3 regions of the Janthinobacterium sp. BJB401 genome follow, and region 1 is predicted to be linked to each of the others. Evidence: predicted binding sites of a transcription regulator. Region 1 holds the regulator's gene; each other region holds the start of a gene.
The links. Region 1 encodes FNR, which switches genes on or off when oxygen is low (the NO sensors DNR and NnrR bind a similar motif). Its sites were predicted from a motif close to TTGATNNNNATCAA; they were not measured.
Positions count from the first base shown of each region.

Region 2: paaA (1,2-phenylacetyl-CoA epoxidase subunit PaaA) is a predicted target of FNR. The motif match lies at 1,235-1,248, and genes of this name have one in related genera.
Region 3: HWE17_RS12685 (universal stress protein) is a predicted target of FNR. The motif match lies at 1,783-1,796, and genes of this name have one in related genera.

Region 1 is NZ_JABXFH010000003.1:66,004-71,959, reverse strand. Features, by position in the region: gene HWE17_RS03320 (response regulator) at 1-1,706, opposite strand, end outside; gene fnr (fumarate/nitrate reduction transcriptional regulator Fnr) at 1,946-2,704, shown strand; gene HWE17_RS03310 (FixH family protein) at 2,708-3,232, opposite strand; gene ccoG (cytochrome c oxidase accessory protein CcoG) at 3,379-4,761, opposite strand; gene ccoP (cytochrome-c oxidase, cbb3-type subunit III) at 4,764-5,684, opposite strand; gene HWE17_RS03295 (cbb3-type cytochrome c oxidase subunit 3) at 5,677-5,880, opposite strand; gene ccoO (cytochrome-c oxidase, cbb3-type subunit II) at 5,882-5,956, opposite strand, start outside.
Region 2 is NZ_JABXFH010000006.1:2,578-8,533, forward strand. Features, by position in the region: gene paaB (1,2-phenylacetyl-CoA epoxidase subunit PaaB) at 1-132, opposite strand, end outside; gene paaA (1,2-phenylacetyl-CoA epoxidase subunit PaaA) at 161-1,150, opposite strand; gene paaX (phenylacetic acid degradation operon negative regulatory protein PaaX) at 1,418-2,347, shown strand; gene HWE17_RS06040 (hypothetical protein) at 2,458-2,712, opposite strand; gene HWE17_RS06045 (M14-type cytosolic carboxypeptidase) at 2,853-3,977, shown strand; gene pmbA (metalloprotease PmbA) at 4,106-5,458, opposite strand; gene yjgA (ribosome biogenesis factor YjgA) at 5,551-5,956, shown strand, end outside.
Region 3 is NZ_JABXFH010000016.1:11,712-17,667, forward strand. Features, by position in the region: gene HWE17_RS12675 (chemotaxis protein CheA) at 1-572, opposite strand, end outside; gene HWE17_RS12680 (protein phosphatase CheZ) at 572-1,411, opposite strand; gene HWE17_RS12685 (universal stress protein) at 1,878-2,345, shown strand; gene HWE17_RS12690 (response regulator transcription factor) at 2,503-3,147, shown strand; gene HWE17_RS12695 (Crp/Fnr family transcriptional regulator) at 3,488-4,294, shown strand; gene hemP (hemin uptake protein HemP) at 4,545-4,742, shown strand; gene HWE17_RS12705 (hypothetical protein) at 4,828-5,154, shown strand; gene HWE17_RS12710 (DUF2325 domain-containing protein) at 5,192-5,956, shown strand, end outside.

The DNA of each region.
Region 1 (5,956 bases):
AAGCGCCGCGTGATGCTCTGGTCGCCCTGCGAAAACGCGGCGAACAGCTGCTGTTGCTGCAGTTCCGTCATGCCGATGCCCGTGTCGCGCACTTCGAAGCGCAGCCAGGCGCGGCCGCTCTCTCTCTCGGCCAGGCTGACGGCCACCACCACTTCGCCGCTCTCGGTAAATTTGATGGCGTTGCCGGCCAGGTTGACGAGGATTTGCTGCAGGCGCTGGGCGTCGCCCACCAGGCGCCGCGGCACGTCGGGTTCGACGGCGATGGCCAGTTCCAGTTCCTTTTCGCCCGCATTCATCGTCATCGTCGTGGCCAGGGTATTCATGACTTCGTCGAGGTCGAATTCGACGGGCGACAATTCCATGCGGCGCGCCTCGATCTTCGAATAGTCGAGCACGTCGTTGAGGATGCCCAGCAGCGACTGGCCCGCCACTCTGACCATGGTCAGATACTTGCGCTGTTCCGTGTCGAGTCTGGTATTGCCCAGCAAATACACCATGCCCAGCACGGCATTGAGGGGCGTGCGGATTTCATGGCTCATGTTGGCCACGAAATCGCTCTTCGCGCGGTTGGCCGCCTCGGCCCGGTCGCGTTCCTGCTCCAGCTCCGCCGCGCGCGCTTCGAGTTCCTGCTGCAGGCGGTCGCGTTCGCTCATCAGGCCGTTGAACGCTTCCGTCAGCTCGCCGATCTCGTCGCGCTGCTGCACCGGCACGGGGGTAAAACGGCTGCCGCTGGTGCGTAGGGCCAGCAGGGTGTCGCGCAGGCGCACCAGCGGCGACAGCAGGCGCACGGTGACCCAGCCCAGAACAAAGGCAGCCAGCAGCGAGGCGAGGATGCTCCACAGCACCAGCCGGTACAGCACGCCATCGAATGGTTCGAAGGCATCGTCGACGGGCAGCGAGCTGGCCAGCAGCCAGTTCACCGATTTCAGGCGCTTGAAACTGTTGACTGCCGTGATGCCGCGGCTGTTGGTGCTGACCATGCTGCCTTCGCCATCTTCCTTCAGCAGCTGGGTCGTCGTCAGATTGGCGTTCGGCTGGCGCGGCTGCAGCAAACGGCTGGTATCGGGGTGCAGCACGTAGCGCGGCACGGCGCCGCGCGTGAGGATGAAGTAATAGCCGCTCTTGCCGACCTTTTCCGAGCGCAGGCGCCCCAGCAGATTGTCCTTGTACAGGCGCAGCACGCCGATCACCACGCCGGCCACCTGGCCATCGGCGGTGAGCACGGGCGCCACCATCTGCACGATGGGCATGCCGCTCGATTTACCGAGCATCGGCTCGGTGATCATGGGCTGGCGCGTGCGCAGGACGGTCTGGAAATACTCGCGCTCGGCAACGTTGATGCCGGCGCGCCCCGGCACTTCCGGCATGTCGGCCACGACGGCGCCTTGCGCGTCGAGCACCAGCACGTCGTCGAACAGCACCAGCATCGAGCGGCGCGAATAGTATTCGCGCAATTGGGCGGGCCGGGCGATCAGTTCCGGCGGCTGCTGCCGGGCCGTCAGGGTGACGATCTGCAGCAGCATGCCCAGCTTGTCGTCGAGCTCGGCAGCGGTACGGCTGATCAGGGATGACTGCTGGCTCAGCAGTACTTTAGTGAAATCGTCGCGCATGTGCTGCACCTGGATCATGGTGACCAGCGCGATCATGGCGATCGAGGTCAGGCTGGTGGCCAGCGCGACTTTTGCTTTGATGCCGAGAGGCTTCATGATTTCCTTTTCAGTACCGGGCGGCACAGGCGGCAAGTAATGCTGTCAGGAATTTTCCTATCAATGCCCCAGCTTGGCAAGCGGCGCCGCGCAAATTGCCCTCCCCGCATGGGCTTTTGACGATGTTGCCATATAATTAAAGTCGGAACGTCGTTTATTCAGCGAAATTGCGGTGAAATTGGCACACGGCAACCCTGTATGCAGTAAACTTGTTGTTGCATTTTCTAAAAGGTACCGACATGACTGAAGCGCTACTCACTCCAACCTTGCCTACAGTGAACGTGGAAGCGTTGCGTGCGCGATGCTCGACCTGCAGCATGCATCAATTGTGCCTGCCGATGGGCCTCGATATGGGCGACATGGACAGGCTGGACCAGATCATCGGCCGCCGCCGCAAGATCGTGCGCGGCGCCTCGCTGTTCCGTATCGGTGACTCGTTCCAGAATCTGTACGCGATCCGCCTGGGGCACTTCAAGACGTACCAGATCAATCCGGGCGGCGAAGAGCAGGTGACGGGCTTCCAGATGGCCGGCGAACTGCTGGGCATGGACGCCATCAGCGCCGACCGCCACCACTGTAATGCGGTGGCGCTGGAAGACAGCGAAGTGTGTGAAATCCCGTTTTCCAGCCTGGAACAATTGCTGGGCAATATGCCGACCTTGCTGCGCCATTTCCACCGCATGATGAGCCAGGAAATCACGCGCGAGCAAAGCGTCATGCTGTTGCTGGGCAATATGCAGGCGACGCAGCGTTTTGCCGCCTTTATCGTCAACCTGGCGTCGCGCTACGAAGCGCGCGGCTATTCGAGCAGCAAATTCCAGCTGCGCATGTCGCGCGAGGAAATCGGCAACTACCTGGGCCTGACCATCGAAAGCGTCAGCCGTTTATTGTCGAAATTCAAGAAGGAAGGCTGGCTGCGCGTCTCGAACCGAGAAATTGAAATCTTGCAGCCGGCAAAACTGAAGGCCATCACGGCCGGTACCGACGTCTGCAAATAAGGCTTACAGTTCCTCGTCGGCATGCAGTGCGATGCTGCGTTGCAGCGGCCAGGTCCAGATGCCGGACAGGCGCCACTCGCGCTTGTCGTTTTCCACCAGCACTTGCCAGCGGCTGCGCTCGAGCATCGGCAGCGCCACCGAGAAATTGCCGGCCGCATCGGGCCGCACCAGCAGCTTGATGTCCTTTTCCGGCAGCGTCGCATGCGCCAGGTGCAGCTGCAGCGGACCCTGGTAAGCTTTGCCGAAGCTGTGCACGGAACCACTGAGGCGCGCTGACGCCACGTCGTAGGACAAGCTGGTAGCCATCGCCAGGTCGCTGGCGATCGTGTCGCGCTTCAAATCCTGGTTGATCGCCTTGCCCTGCTTGTAATAGTCGCCCACCACCAGCGCATCGGGTTGCGTAAACGCGATATAGCCCATGAAGCTGCCGACGACCACGGACAGGCCGGGACCGATCATCAGCAGCCATGGCCAGCGATGCTTGTACCAGGGATCGGCGGGGGCTTGCAGTTTCAGACTGTCGGACATTTTGTTCTCCTTGGGGTCAGACCCTTTGGGTCTGACCCCAGCTTTTGCTTCTGGGTTGAAAATGCAGTAAACCTACCGCATGTTGAATGCTACCCCTACGGCGAAATACCGGGGTCGGACCCAGAGGGTCCGACCCCGAATCAACATCACCGCGGCACGATGAATACCGCGCTTTCACGCACATGCAGCGAGGGGTTGTCCAGCGATTGCAATTCGATCGCAATCTTGTTCGACCCCTTCTCGCCGACGCCGTGCGGCACGCGCAGGCGGATCGGCCAGCCCAGCGTTTCCGTCGGCTGCAAGGTCACTTCTTCGCGCGTCAGCAAGGTCAGGCCCGGCAAGCCGGAAGCGCTGATCTTGAAATGCTGGCTTTGCTCCGAGGTGTTCATGATCTGCAGGCGGTAGACGTTTTCGATCATGCCGTCTTCCACTTCGCGTCCCATCGAACCGCGGTCGCGGATCACGTCCATTTTCAGGGGCGTGCGCAGGGCCAGCGAGGTACATACGGCGATGATGATCAGGGCCAGGATGGAAGTGTAGATCAGGACGCGCGGGCGCATGGCGCGCTGGCGTATCTGCTTCGAATTGAAGTTGTTTTCCATCGCATGGTCGGTGCTGTAGCGTATCAGGCCACGCGGCCGCTCGACCTTGTCCATCACGCTGTTGCAGGCATCGACGCAGGCGGCGCAGCCGATGCATTCATACTGCAGGCCGTTGCGTATATCGATACCGGTCGGACACACCTGCACGCACAGGGTGCAATCGATGCAGTCGCCCAGCTTGTCGTTGTTGCCGGCCTTCTTGCTCATGGCGCCGCGTGGTTCGCCGCGCTTGGCATCGTAGGTGATGATCAGGGTGTCCTGGTCGAACATGGCGCTCTGGAAGCGCGCGTAGGGGCACATGTATTTGCACACCTGCTCGCGCAGCCAGCCCGCGTTGCCGTAGGTTGCCAGGCTGTAGAACAAGACCCAGAACCATTCCCAGGGACCGAAATTCAAGGTGGTCACCGACTGCGCCAGTTCCTTGATCGGCGTGAAGTAGCCGACAAAGGTAAAGCCCGTCCACAGGGCGATGGCGCCCCATGCCAGGTGCTTGGCCGTTTTCTTGAACGCCTTGCGCACGGAGGGGCCCTGCTTGTCGAGGGCCATGCGCGCGCTACGCGTACCCTCGATGCGGCGTTCGACCCACAGGAAAATTTCCGTGTATACCGTTTGCGGGCAAGAGAACCCGCACCACACCCGCCCGGCAATGGCCGTGACGAGGAACAACAAATACGCACAGATGATCAGCAGGGCCGCCAGATAGATGAAATCCTGGGGCCACAGCACGACGCCGAAAATGTAGAACTTGCGCGTGGTCAAATCGAACAGCAGGGCTTGCCTGCCATTCCAGGTCAACCACGGCAAGCCGTAGAACGCGAGCTGGGTAAGCCATACGCATACCCATCGCCAGGTAGCGTAGCGTCCTTTGGCCTCGCGAGGGTAGATTTGCTCGCGGGCCGCATACATCTTGATGACTTGAGGTTCCATTTTTACTTGGCGGGTGCCTGCGGATTCGACAGGCTCCAGACATACGCCGACAGCACGTGTACCTTGGATTCGCCGAGGAAATCGCTGAAGGCAGGCATGGTGTTGCTGCGTCCCTTGCGTACGGTTTCCATGATGGTGTCGGCGCTGCCGCCGTACAGCCAGGTCTTGTCCGTCAGGTTCGGCGCGCCGAGCATCTGGTTACCCTTGGCATCGGCGCCATGGCAGGCCATGCAGGCGCCAAACTTGGCCTTGCCCAGCACCGACTTGACGGGATCCGAGGTCGAACCGGACAGGCTCAGCACATAATGGGCCACGTTCTCGACATCCTTTTCGGAGCCCAGGGCGGCGCCCATCGGTGGCATCTGCCCATTGCGGCCGTGCAGGATGGTGGTCTTGATGATGTCGGGTTCGCCGCCATACAGCCAGTCCTTGTCCGTCAGGTTGGGGAAGCCCTTGTTGCCGCGCGCATCCGAACCGTGGCATTGCGCGCAGTAGGTCAGGAACAGACGCTGGCCGATGGCTTGCGCCTGCGGATCGGCGGCCACCGTCTTCAAGTCCTGGCTCAGGTACTTGTTGAACAGGGGACCGTAGTCGGCTTCCGCCTTCTTCAGCTCTTCCTCGTACTGGCCCGTCGATTTCCAGCCCAGGCTGCCGGCATAGTTGCCCAGGCCTGGATACAGGAACAGGTAGGCCAGCGCGAAGACGATGGTGATGTAGAACAACCACATCCACCAGCGCGGCATCGGCGTATTAAGTTCCTTCAAGTCCTCGTCCCAGACGTGGCCCGTGGTGCCGTCGGCAGGGGCGCCCTCGACCACTTTGATTTTCGACTGCGAGTACAGCAGCACGCCGCAGCCGATGATGCCCAGCAGGGACAGCACGACGATGTAGATATTCCAGAAGCCATTGGTAAAGTCAGCCATGGTGATGCTCCTTCGCCAGGTTCATCTCGGCCTCGGCCGGATAGTCGAGCGCGTCATCGGCGAACGGCAGGCGTGCCGCCGCGTCGAAGTCGCTGTTGCTGCGGCTGAACGTCCACCACAGGATGCCCACGAACGTCGTAAAGGAAACCACCGTCATGACGCTGCTGGCGCTGTCAAACAGGTTTTCGATTGCCATGCTAATTCCTTGTTTTGATTAATGTACCGAGGCCTTGCAGATAGGCGACCAGGGCGTCTTCTTCCGTCTTGTCCTG
Region 2 (5,956 bases), on a different contig from region 1:
GCGCGTGTAGACGTCGCGCGCATGGTTGACCGCCATGGTGGCGTCGGAAGCGTGCAGGCTGCCCACATGCTTGTGCGCCAGGCCGTGCTGGCTGCGGATGAAAACTTCCCACAATGGCCATTCTTTGCTCATGTTGCTATCCCCTATCTGTCTTATGTATTTACGCTGCCGCTTTGTTAGCAGCTTGCTTGTCTGCATACGCGACCAAGGCATCGCGGAACCATGCGCCGTCTTCGTACGCTTTGACGCGCGTTTGCAGGCGTTCGCGGTTGCACGGGCCATTGCCCTTCAAGACGTTGTTGAACTCGGACCAGTCGATCTCGCCGAATTCATAGTGGCCCGTTTCCGCATTGAATTTCAGGTCGGGATCGGGCACGGTCAAGCCCAGGTATTCGATTTGCGGCACGGTCTGGTCGACCATGCGCTGGCGCAATTCATCGTTCGAGAACAGCTTGATGCGCCATTGCGCCGACTGGGCGCTGTTGACGGAGGCGGCGTCGGACGGGCCGAACATCATCAGCGAAGGCCACCACCAGCGGTTCAAGGCATCCTGCGCCATGGCTTTTTGCGCGGGCGTGCCCTTGCACAGCGACATCATGATGTCGTAGCCCTGGCGCGCATGGAACGACTCTTCCTTGCAGACGCGAATCATGGCGCGCGCATACGGACCGTAGGAGCAGCGGCACAGGGGAATCTGGTTGATGATGGCCGAACCGTCGACCAGCCAGCCGATGGCGCCCATGTCGGCCCACGACAGGGTCGGATAGTTAAAGATGCTGGAATACTTGGCTTTGCCCGAGTGCAAGGCGGCCAGCAAGTCGTCGCGCGACACGCCCAGGGTTTCCGCAGCGCTGTACAGGTACAGGCCATGCCCCGCTTCGTCCTGGATCTTCGCCAGCAGGATGGACTTGCGTTTCAGGGTCGGCGCGCGCGTGACCCAGTTACCTTCGGGCAATTGGCCGACGATTTCCGAGTGCGCGTGCTGCGAAATCTGGCGGATCAGGGTCTTGCGGTAGGCGTCCGGCATCCAGTCCTTGGCCTCGATCTTGATGCCTTCGTCGATGCGCGCCTGGAAAGCGCGCTCTTCCTGGCCCATGTCGTCGAGGGAACGGACGTTCTTGAGGCCGGTTTCAACCATTTGTGCGTACATGATCTGTCTCCCATGTCTTTGATTTTGCGCAGCAACGCGGTGCGATGAACAGATAATACGATACAAAAAACGATTTGCATACACTTGATATGAATCATTTTAAAATTTCGTATCTTGTGCGGGGTTTTTGTGCGTATGATATTGCTTATGAGAAAACATTACGAAGCGCCACCCGCGCTTCCGGCAAATTATTGCCGCGCTACCCGCGCAGCCAAGTAAACTGCTGCTTTTATTGATTCGACCGCAACACGGCCAGACCGGAACCACATGAAGAACACCCGCTGCACGGCATGGATAGCCGATTTCCTGGAAAGCGACCCACCGCGCTCGAAGTCCCTGGTGATGACCATCTTTGGCGACGCCATCGTGCCGCGCGGCGGCGCCATCTGGCTGGGCAGCCTGATCGAACTGCTGGCGCCATTCGGCGTCAATGACCGGCTATTGCGCACCAGCGTGTTCCGCTTGGCGCAGGAAGGCTGGCTCAGCTCGCAGCGCGACGGCCGCCGCAGTGCCTATACGATACGCCCGGAAGCGCTGGCCCGCTTCGAACGCGCCTACCGCCGCATCTATGCGCCGCTGATCGTGCACTGGGATGGCAGCTGGACCCTGGTGATCGGGCCGGCCGGCAGCATCGGCGCCGCCGAGCGGGGGGCACTGCGCAAGGAATTATTGTGGGCCGGCTATGGTTTGATTTCTCCCGGCATCTTTGGCCACCCGGCCAGCAATGCGGAGGCGCTGGAAGATATCCTCGTGCGCAACGAGGTGCAGGGCAAGCTGTATGTTTGCCACACCACGGAATTGCCGGGCGTCAGCACGCGTCCCCTGCGCGACATGGTGGGCGATTGCTGGGACTTGTCGGAAGTGATGGCCGGCTACGCAAAATTCATCGCCAGCTTCCAGCCCCTGCTGACCCTGCTGCAGGAAGAACCCGTGTTCGATGCGGAGCAGGCGTTCGTCATCCGCTCCCTGCTGACGCACGCCTACCGCCGCGTGCAATTGCACGACCCGCAACTGCCCGTCGAGCTGCTGCCCGAACCGTGGCCCGGCACGCAAGCCTATGCACTGGCACGCGACCTGTACCGCATCACGTATGCGGCTGCCGAGGAACATATACTGGCCACATTGCGGCGCGAGGATGAGCAGGCGGCATCTGTCGAGCCGTGGTTCTACGAACGATTTGGCGGTCTGAACACCTGACAAAACGTCCATGGCGGCGTTGCAGGGCCTGGGCGTACGTTCGTACTGCCTGCGACCCTGCGCCTTGCCCTGAACATTTTTCAGGCGTTCAGGAATAAGTTACTGTCTGCTCACTGTTTCACCACTACTTGCTTGGCACCAGCCAGCAAATCCTGCCCCAGCTTTTCCAGCGCATTGGCCTGCACCAGCATGGTGTCGAGGATGGCGACGTTGAAGGTGTATTCGGCCGGCGTCGTATAGCCGGGGAAACGTATGATGCGCAGCAATTCCTGCAAGGTCGTGCCCTTGCCCAGGTGCGCCAGGGCGTCGCTGAGGGCGCTAACTTTCTTTTCCAGTTCGCGTATGTGTTTGCCGTTGTCGTCCATGATGATCTCCCGTGTCGGAGCTTCCACGTTAGCAAAGCACGTCCGCCGTCGTTTGCGCCAGCACAAAGGCGCCGCTAAAACGGGTATCATCGCGCCATTGCACACGATGCAAAACCCATACGTTTTTATCAGGAACACACATGACCATTAAAATCAGCCAGCAATTCGACGCCGGCGCGATCGAGGTGCTGCGCGCCGACGATGCCCACTCCATCGAGCTGAACATCCGCAAGGATTCCCACGCCGACATCACGCAGTGGTTTTACTTCCGCCTGCAAGGCGCGCAAGGCGAGGCGTGCACGATCCGCTTCATGAATGCCGGCAAGTCGGCCTACCCGGACGGCTGGAAAGATTACCAGGCTGTCGCCAGCTACGACCGCGAAACCTGGTTCCGCGTACCGACCAGCTTTGACGGCACCGTGATGACGATCGAACATACACCCGAAGAAGAAAGCGTGTACTACGCCTACTTCGAACCGTATCCATGGGACCGCCACCTGGCCCTGATCGACAGCGCGCAAGCGTCGCCGCTGGTGCGCCTGATCGACCTGGGCAGCACCGTGGAAGGCCGCGACATGAACCTGCTGGTGGTCGGCGACGCCGATGCCGAGAAAAAAGTCTGGGTCATCGCGCGTCAGCATCCAGGCGAGACGATGGCCGAATGGTTTGTCGAAGGCATGCTCGAAGCCTTGCTGGACCAGGCCAATCCGTTTGCCCGCCAATGCCTGCAAGACGCCGTCTTCTACGTGGTGCCGAACATGAACCCGGACGGTTCCGTGCATGGCAACCTGCGCACCAACGCGGCCGGCGCCAACCTGAACCGCGAATGGATGACGCCAACGATGGAACGCAGCCCGGAAGTGTTCCTGGTGAAACAGAAAATGCATGAAATCGGCTGCGACCTGTTCCTCGACGTGCATGGCGACGAAGGTCTGCCGTATGTATTCGTGGCTGGCAGCGATGCGCTGGAAAATTTCACGCCAGCACAAAAAGCCGAGCAAGACCGCTTCATCGCCGACTTCAAGGTGGCCAGCCCCGACTTCCAGGATGAGCACGGCTACGAAGACGGCCCGTTCACGCCGGAAGTGCTGACCATGGGTTCGCCCCACATCACGCACGCCTTCGGCTGCCTGTCGCTGACCCTGGAACTGCCGTTCAAGGACAATGCCAACGATCCCGACCCGCAAACGGGCTGGAGCGGCGCCCGCAGCGCCGCCCTGGGCGCGGCCGTGCTGCAGCCTATCCTGTCCACCTTGCGCGCCTGAGCGCCAGGGCCGAGCCGGCCCGCTTGATCCCATGCCCCGCTCGCCGGGGCATTTTTTTGCCCGCGCGGCCAGCGTTTGGGAAGCGTGCCGAGGCAGCAGCTGCCGTCTGGCATCGAACCGCTTGCGCCTCAGCCGCCCGCCACCACCATGCTCTCGATAAGGATGGAACCCGTCTCTTTGGTACCGCGGCGCAAGGCGTCGGCACCCACGGCCACGATGTTGCGCAGCATGTCCTTCATGTTGCCGGCGATGGTAATTTCTTCCACCGGGTATTGGATGACGCCATTTTCCACCCAGAAACCGGAGGCGCCGCGCGAATAGTCGCCCGTCACGTAATTGGTTCCTTGCCCCATCAATTCCGTCACCAGCAAGCCCGTGCCCAGCTTTCTCAGCATGGCGCTAAAATCGTCGCTGGCGGCCGTCAGCTTCGAGGTCAGGTACAGATTGTGCGAACCGCCCGCGTTGCCCGTCGTCTGCATGCCCAGCTTGCGGGCCGTGTAAGTCGACAGGAAATAGCCTTGCACCACGCCATCCTTGACGACGTCGCGGCTGACGGTCTTGACGCCCTCTTCATCGAACGGGGCCGAACCAACGCCGCCGATCACGTGCGGGTCCTCAAATATCTGCACGTGCGAGGGCAGCACTTGCGTGCCCAAGGAATCGTTCAGGAACGTGGACTTGCGGTACAGGGCGCCGCCCGAAGTCGCTTGCACATAAGTACCGAGCAAACCGGCCGCCAGCGGCGCTTCGAACAGCACGGGGCAAGTACGCGTGCCCAGTTTGCGCGCGTTCAGGCGCGACAGGGCGCGCTCGGCGGCGTAGCGGCCGATGGCTTCCGGGCTAGCCATTTTGGCGGCGTCGCGCACGGATGAATACCAGTCGTCGCGCTGCATCTTGGCGCCCTTGCCGGCGATGGGCGCCACGGACAGGGTGTGGCGAGAGAATGGGTAGCCGCCGATGAAGCCGCGCGAATTGGCGGATACAAAGTGCGATTGCTGCACGTGCACGCTGGCGCCCTCGCTGTTGGTGATGCGCGGGTCGACGGCGAACGCGGCCGCTTCGGCCCGCTGGGCCAGCACGACGGCTTCCTCGGTGGAAATGCGCCAAGGATAGAATAGTTGCAAGTCGCGGGGGGACATTTCCAGCATGTCGGCGTCGGCCAGGCCGGCGCAATCGTCCTCGGCCGTGAAGCGAGCGATGTTATAGGCGGCGTCCACCGTGGCGCGCAGGGCGGACGGCGAAAAGTCGGAAGTGCTGGCATTGCCGCGCTTCTTGCCGACAAACACGGTCACGCCCATGCCCTTGTCCTTGTTTTTCTCGATCGTCTCGATCTTGCCTTTTCGTACAGAAACGGACAGGCCACCGCCTTCGCTGACTTCGACGGCAGCGTCGGTGCCGCCCGCTTCTCGCGCAAAAGACAACACATCACGGGCCAGTTGCTGCAATTGCTCTTGACTATGGGTAAATACGGAGTCGTTCATGCGCTGTTTTCTTCGGAAAGCCGCTAAAAAGGTTATCATAGCAGTCGTTTACAGTTTACAGGTGCGGCCTACGCGGCCAATCCCGCCTTATCATGCCAAATCCAAACCGGGGAGCTTGCGGCTTCCAATCGACCGAATTCGAACAGGAATATGAACGTCCTTCGAAGTCGGAACTCAAACGCCAGATGACCGTCCTGCAAAAGCTGGGCGAAGAACTCGTCAATGAGGCACGTGACCGCGTCAAGCGCGTCCCGATGCCGGAAGACGTGCGCGACGCCATTCTCGAATGCCAGCAAATCAAGGATCACGAAGGCCGCCGCCGCCAGCTGCAATACGTGGGCAAGAAGATGCGCACCCTGGATGAGGAAGAAGTTGCCGCCATCCAACGCACCATCGATAGCTGGAAAGGCTTGTCGAAAGCCGACACGGCCAATATGCACGCGATGGAACGCCGCCGCGACAAGCTGTTGACGGATGACAAGGCGTTGACCGTCTTGC
Region 3 (5,956 bases), on a different contig from region 1:
ACCGGCGCGGCAGCGATCTGGCTAGCGGCCGGCACGACGGCGTTGTACATGGCTTCCCAGTCCAGGCCATCGGCGCTGGCCGTGGACACGGCGGCGGCAGGCGCGGCCGCGACAACTTCGGCGGCCTGGGCGACCGGTGCAGCCACTTCCGCCACCACGGCGGCGGCAGGCGCATGCGCATCCATGCCCTTGCCTTCGATGGCGTTCGTCAGGATATGTTCCAGCTCTTCCGGCATGGCCGGCAAGCTTTCCGGCGCGGCGCCATTCGCCAGTTCCGTCAGCTGGTCGGCGACGAAACCGGACGCTTGCAGCGCCGCCTCGATGGCGATCGGCGTCACGGGCGCGGCGCCCGTGCGCAAGGCGTCAAACAGGTTTTCCGTCAGATGGCAGGCCGCCACCAGCGCGGGCAAGCCCATGAAGCCGGCGCCGCCCTTGATGGTGTGGAAGGAACGAAACACGGCATTCAGTGTTTCCTTGTTGTCAGGATCACGCTCGAGGCGCAATAAGTGCTCTTCAACATTAACCGCAAGATCCATCGCCTCAACGACGAAATCCTTGAGCATATCGTCCATTAGAATCCCAAATCCGCAAGAAGGTCGTCTACATTATCCTGGTCCAGCGCCACCGACGGCACGGACGGGCCCTGCATCAGCGGCACCGGCTTTTGCGCCAGCTTTTCGCGCACCTCGGCCGGCGCGTTGTCGCGCAGCAGCTGAGCCAGCTCGTTTTCCACCGTCTTGGTGATGTTGACCACTTTTTTGATCAGCTGGCCCGTGATGTCCTGGAAGTCCTGGGCCATCATGATTTCCAGCAAGCGTGCTTTTTCCGCTTCCGTCGCTTCGGCAACGGCTTGCGCGAACTGGCGCGAATCGCCGGCCAGGGCCTTGAATTCTTCCAGGCTCAGCTTGCCGTCGAACAGGGCCGTCCAGCGGCCGTCCATGTCCTTGGCTTTTTTCGACAGCACGTCCTGCGCCGGCATGCCTTCGTCGAGCGTGTTGAGTACCTTGTTGGCGGCCTGTTCCGTCAGGGTGGCGACATATTCCAGGCGGTCCTGGGCGTCGACGATCTGCGACGACGCTTCCGTCAACGCCTTGTCGTAGCCCAGTTCGCGCAGCGAATCGTGCAGCAGGCGCACGATGCCGCCCAGGCGCTCGAACATCGGCTTGTCGGACTGGTCGACCGGATCGGCCGCTTCGCCAGGCGCGTCGGCGCTGGCCACGGGGGCCGCAACCGGCTCGGCGGCCGCCGGCACGGCGGTGCTGGCCGACACGGAATCGAACAGCGCGTCAAAATCGTCATCCGCGATCACGGCGGGAGCAGGCGCGGCGGCAGGCGCCGGCGTGGCTGCGGCCGCGCTTTGCGCGGATACTTCATCGAATAATGCATCGAAATCATCAGCGGCGTTGGTCATATCCCTGCTTCTCCATAATTTGTCAAAATTCCGCCTGAACTGTGCGTTTTACAGACTGATACCCACAATTTCTCGATTAAGATGATTTGAGGCAATACCGCTGCGATGGTGCGAGTGTAGCAGGGCGCCGCCCTGTTGGTAAATCTCAAAACGCGCTTCCTGGTGCAAAGCAGGCCCACAAGAGCTTTTCCGCCAGGAAATAAGTGTTCCTGCTGTTGTATTTTGAAATACTACCATTGGCGTGCGTGCTAGACCACGCGCGACACAAGAAATCCTGCCTGCGGGCGCCTGCGCAACAGCCCTGCTCGGCCATCGTTGCAGCTAAACACGATCTTTCTGCCAATGTTGTCTATACTGAAGGTGCAGTAGTATTGATAATTATCAAGTCTTTACATGAATACAATGCTGCCGCCGCGTCTACAATAAGAGGCGTTGCGCGCGCTGAGTCACTGCCAAAGGACCTGCCATGTATAAGAAAATTCTGATCGCCACGGACGGCTCCACCGTCTCCAACTTGACGGCCTGTGCCGGCGTTGCCTTTGCCGAACAGATGCACGCCGACATCCTTGCCGTGTACGTGGCGCCCGAATACCAGTACCCTGTGTACATCGAAATCATTCCACCAAGCTATCCCAGCGAGGAGGAATACCGCATCGCCATGCGCAAGGCGGGCGCCGACCACTGGCAGCCCATCCTCGACGCGGCCGCCAAGCGGGGCCTGCAGGCGACAGGCCTGACGGCATTTTCCGACAGCCCCGCCCTGAAAATCGTGGAAGTGGCGCAACTGCAGCAATGCGACCTGATCTTCATGGGCTCGCATGGCCGCAGCGGCTGGGGTCAGTTGCTGCTGGGCAGCGTCACCAATAAAGTGCTGTCGCACTCGAAATTGCCCGTGCTCGTGCACAGGCTGATCAAGGAACCCGCGGCAAAATAAAAGGTCACATGGCCACGGGGCCAGCGCCATTGCCGGCACACCAAAAAAAAGGCAAAGGCGCGACCGCTTCAGTTAAAATGACAACGTTTCTCGTTTCTTAACATTTGATTGTCCGGTGACGGACAGAGCAGATTACACGCCACCAGATTGCCCGCCTATGATACGTATTGTGATTGCCGACGACCACACCATCATGCGTGAAGGATTAAAGCGCATCCTTGACGGCGCGCCGGATATCGACATCGTGGGTGAAGCCATCGACGGCTTTGAAGTCCTCAACCACGTGCGCCAGGGCGGCTTCGACCTGTTGCTGCTCGACCTGTCGATGCCGGGCCGCAGCGGCGTCGACCTGATCCGGCAAATCCGCAGCGAGGCGCCCAAGCTGTCGATCCTGATCCTCACCATGCACGAGGAAGAGCAATATGCGGTGCGCGCCATCCGCGCCGGCGCGCAAGGCTATCTGACCAAGGAAAGCGCGGGCACCCAGCTCGTGGGCGCCATCCACAAGGTGGCGTCCGGGCGCCCCTACATCAGCGCCGAGGTGGCGGAGCAACTCGTGCTCAACATCATGATGCCGAATGAAAGCTTGCTGCATAAACAGTTGTCGGACCGCGAATTCGAAGTTTTTTCCCTGCTGGTGGCAGGCAAGTCGATCACGGAAATTGCCAACAACCTGCACCTGAGCGTCAAAACGGTGAGTACGCACAAGACGCGCATCATGCAAAAGATGGGCATGAGTTCGCTATCCGAAATGGTCCAGTATGCCGTCGCGCACCGCCTGCTATCGCCCTTCAAGACGTGATCCTCCTGGCGCGCGCCCGCGCGCCAACTGTAGGAACAATCCTACCTCACCTACCACAGCTCCTACTGCCATATTCAGCCACTGCTGATATTAATTGCATACGGTTGTTGGCATACTGAAACCAGTAATCAAGTTGCTGGAAAGTTATTTCATCACACAGCAAGTCTTCAGCGAATTGAGCATTACCTGCCTGGACGCGCGCCGCCGACCCTTGCCTGCCCGCCGCCCCGTGCACCCCGTCATTCAACTCTGAACTACCTGTCACCAGGAGATGAACATGCTGTCCACGCAAACGCCCGACACCCGCGCTGCCTCACCATCGCTGGCCCCCTCTTCTCCAATGGAAGCGGGGCGCCAGCGCCAGGGCCGGCTCTGGTCGAACCTGAAGGAGGTGTGCGACCTGCTGCATATCTCCAGCGCCTGCACCATCGCCGCCGACGAACTGCTGTTCCAGCACGTGCAATTCAAGACGGGCCAGCGCGTGCACACGATCGGCCAGCCGTTCGACACCCTGTACATCGTCAATTCGGGCTTCCTGAAAACCGTGCTCATCGATGAATTCGGCAATGAACAGGTACTGAGCTTCCCCATGAAGGGCGACATGCTGGGCGTTGACGGCATCCACTCGCGCCATTACTCCTCGGAAGCGGTGGCCCTGTCCGACTGCGACCTGATCCTGCTGCCGTTCAAGAAGCTGACGGCGCTGGGCAGAGTCCACCTGGAACTGGAAAACGTCATGTACGGCGTGATGAGCCGCGAACTGGTGCGCGAGCAAGCCATGATCGGCATGCTGGGCGCACTCAGCGCCGAAGCCCGCGTGGCGCGCTTCCTCGTCTCGCTGGCCGACCGCTTCGCGCAGATGGGCTACTCGAGCAAACTGTTCAACCTGCGCATGACGCGCCATGAAATCGGCAGCTACCTGGGCCTGACCCTGGAAACGGTCAGCCGCACCTTGTCCGCCTTCAATGAAATCGGCCTGATCACGGTTGACCAGCGCACCATCGGCATCAAGGATCCGGACGCCCTGAAAACCCTGCGCCGCCTGCCGCCGTCGCGCTCGCGCGCCAAGCAACTGGCCGCCGCCAAGCTCAAGGCCGATACCACCGCCGCCGCCAGCGCCTCGGCGCAATTGCTGGCTACCATCTAGCTTCATCCCGATTTCCTCAAGCTTGGCACAGGCTTGACCCGGCCAAGGCGCACAACGCCTTGCCGGGTCTTTTTTGCCGCCCCCGCCTCCCGCGCCGCTCCTGCGGCCTGCTTTGCGCAGCACGATCGTCCACGCTGCCATGTCACCATAAAAAAGCGCGGATTCCGCACAAATAAGCCTTGCTTTTCGGGCCACATTCAACAATAATGCAAATACGAATCATTCTCAACTGAGATAAAGAAAGCCCAACATGCAAAGCTCAAAACCAGCCTTGATCCAGGATGCCGCTACCGCCCACGTCCGTCCTCCCGTCAGCATGGCCCAGCCGGCACGCCGCATCACCAGCGAAGCGCTGCTGCAGCAGGGACGCGAAGTGGAGATTGAGCACAGCGGCAAGATCTATCGCCTGCGCGTCACCCAATTGAACAAGCTGATCCTGACTGCCTGAAGCAGCACGGCAGCCAGTCACCACACTCGCCAGCCAGTCGCGCCCCGCGCGCGCAGCCAGCCAAACCACCGCACAGGAGTGTTTGATGGCGAACGACCGACCTTCCCCGATGTTTCCTTCTCCGCAAGGCCAGCAGCCTGAATTGCTGCTGTCGGCCGTGCTGCACCTGATGTCGCACTACCATGCGGGCAGTCCCTGCGAGAAACTGGCCGGTGTCATCGAACGCCATCTGCAAGTGCTGTCGGGTTCGCCCGGCCTGGGTCCCGTGCTGCAAGCAACTTGCCAGCAACTGTCGCAACAATGGGCCGCCCTGGTGGCGCTGCACAAGCCGGCACCGCCCAGGAGCACCTTGCTCGATCGCCTGGCACGCATGCTGAGCGCCAAGCGCCCTGCCTCGCCCCTGCCGCAATAATTTCTTTTCCATCCCCACCGTCCAACAGGATACCGCCATGTGTGACAAAGACCAGTCCCTGCCCGTCATCAGCAATTGTTCCAGCGACGGGGCCGAAACGGCCGCGCTCGCTTCGCGCCGCCGCCGGCTGTGGGAACTGTCGCACACCTGCCATTGCCCGCTGGTCGGCGTGGGCTTGCCCTTGGGCTACCTGCGCAAGCTGGTGGGCAAGATGACGGGCGGACGCGTGCTGGCCGACGACTATGAAGTGCACGTGGGCGCCGTGACGGAATGCGGCGCGCGCAACCGCCTGTCCGAAGCGCTGCAAAAGGAACTCGAACGCCGCTACGCCCCCGTGATCCTGCGCTTTCGCGGCGCCAAGACCACGGAGCAAGTGGCCGAACTGTGGCGCACGGCCGTCGCCAACGGCGACGTGTCGGGCGCTTTCTGGGCCGGCCTGACGCACCCGCGCTGCGATGCCGAACTGGAAGAGCAGATGTGCCGCGACTTGCACATGATCCAGCACCAGGCCGGTGCCTGCGTGCGCGCCGACATGGGCAAATTTACGGCCTTGCAGGAAGAAAACGCCCGCATGGCGCACGAACTGGCCAAGCTGCAACAACGCAGCCAGGCCGCACTGATGGAAAAAACAGGCGAGCTGGAACGCCAGGAAGCCGTGCTGCTGCGCACGCGGGCGGAATCTATCGGCAAGGATAGCGTGATCGACGGCTTGCGCGCGGAACTGGCCCAATTGCAAGCGGCCATCCCGGCGCTGGAATCACGCACCCGCCTGGTCGAACGCCTGGCGCAAATGGATGAGCGC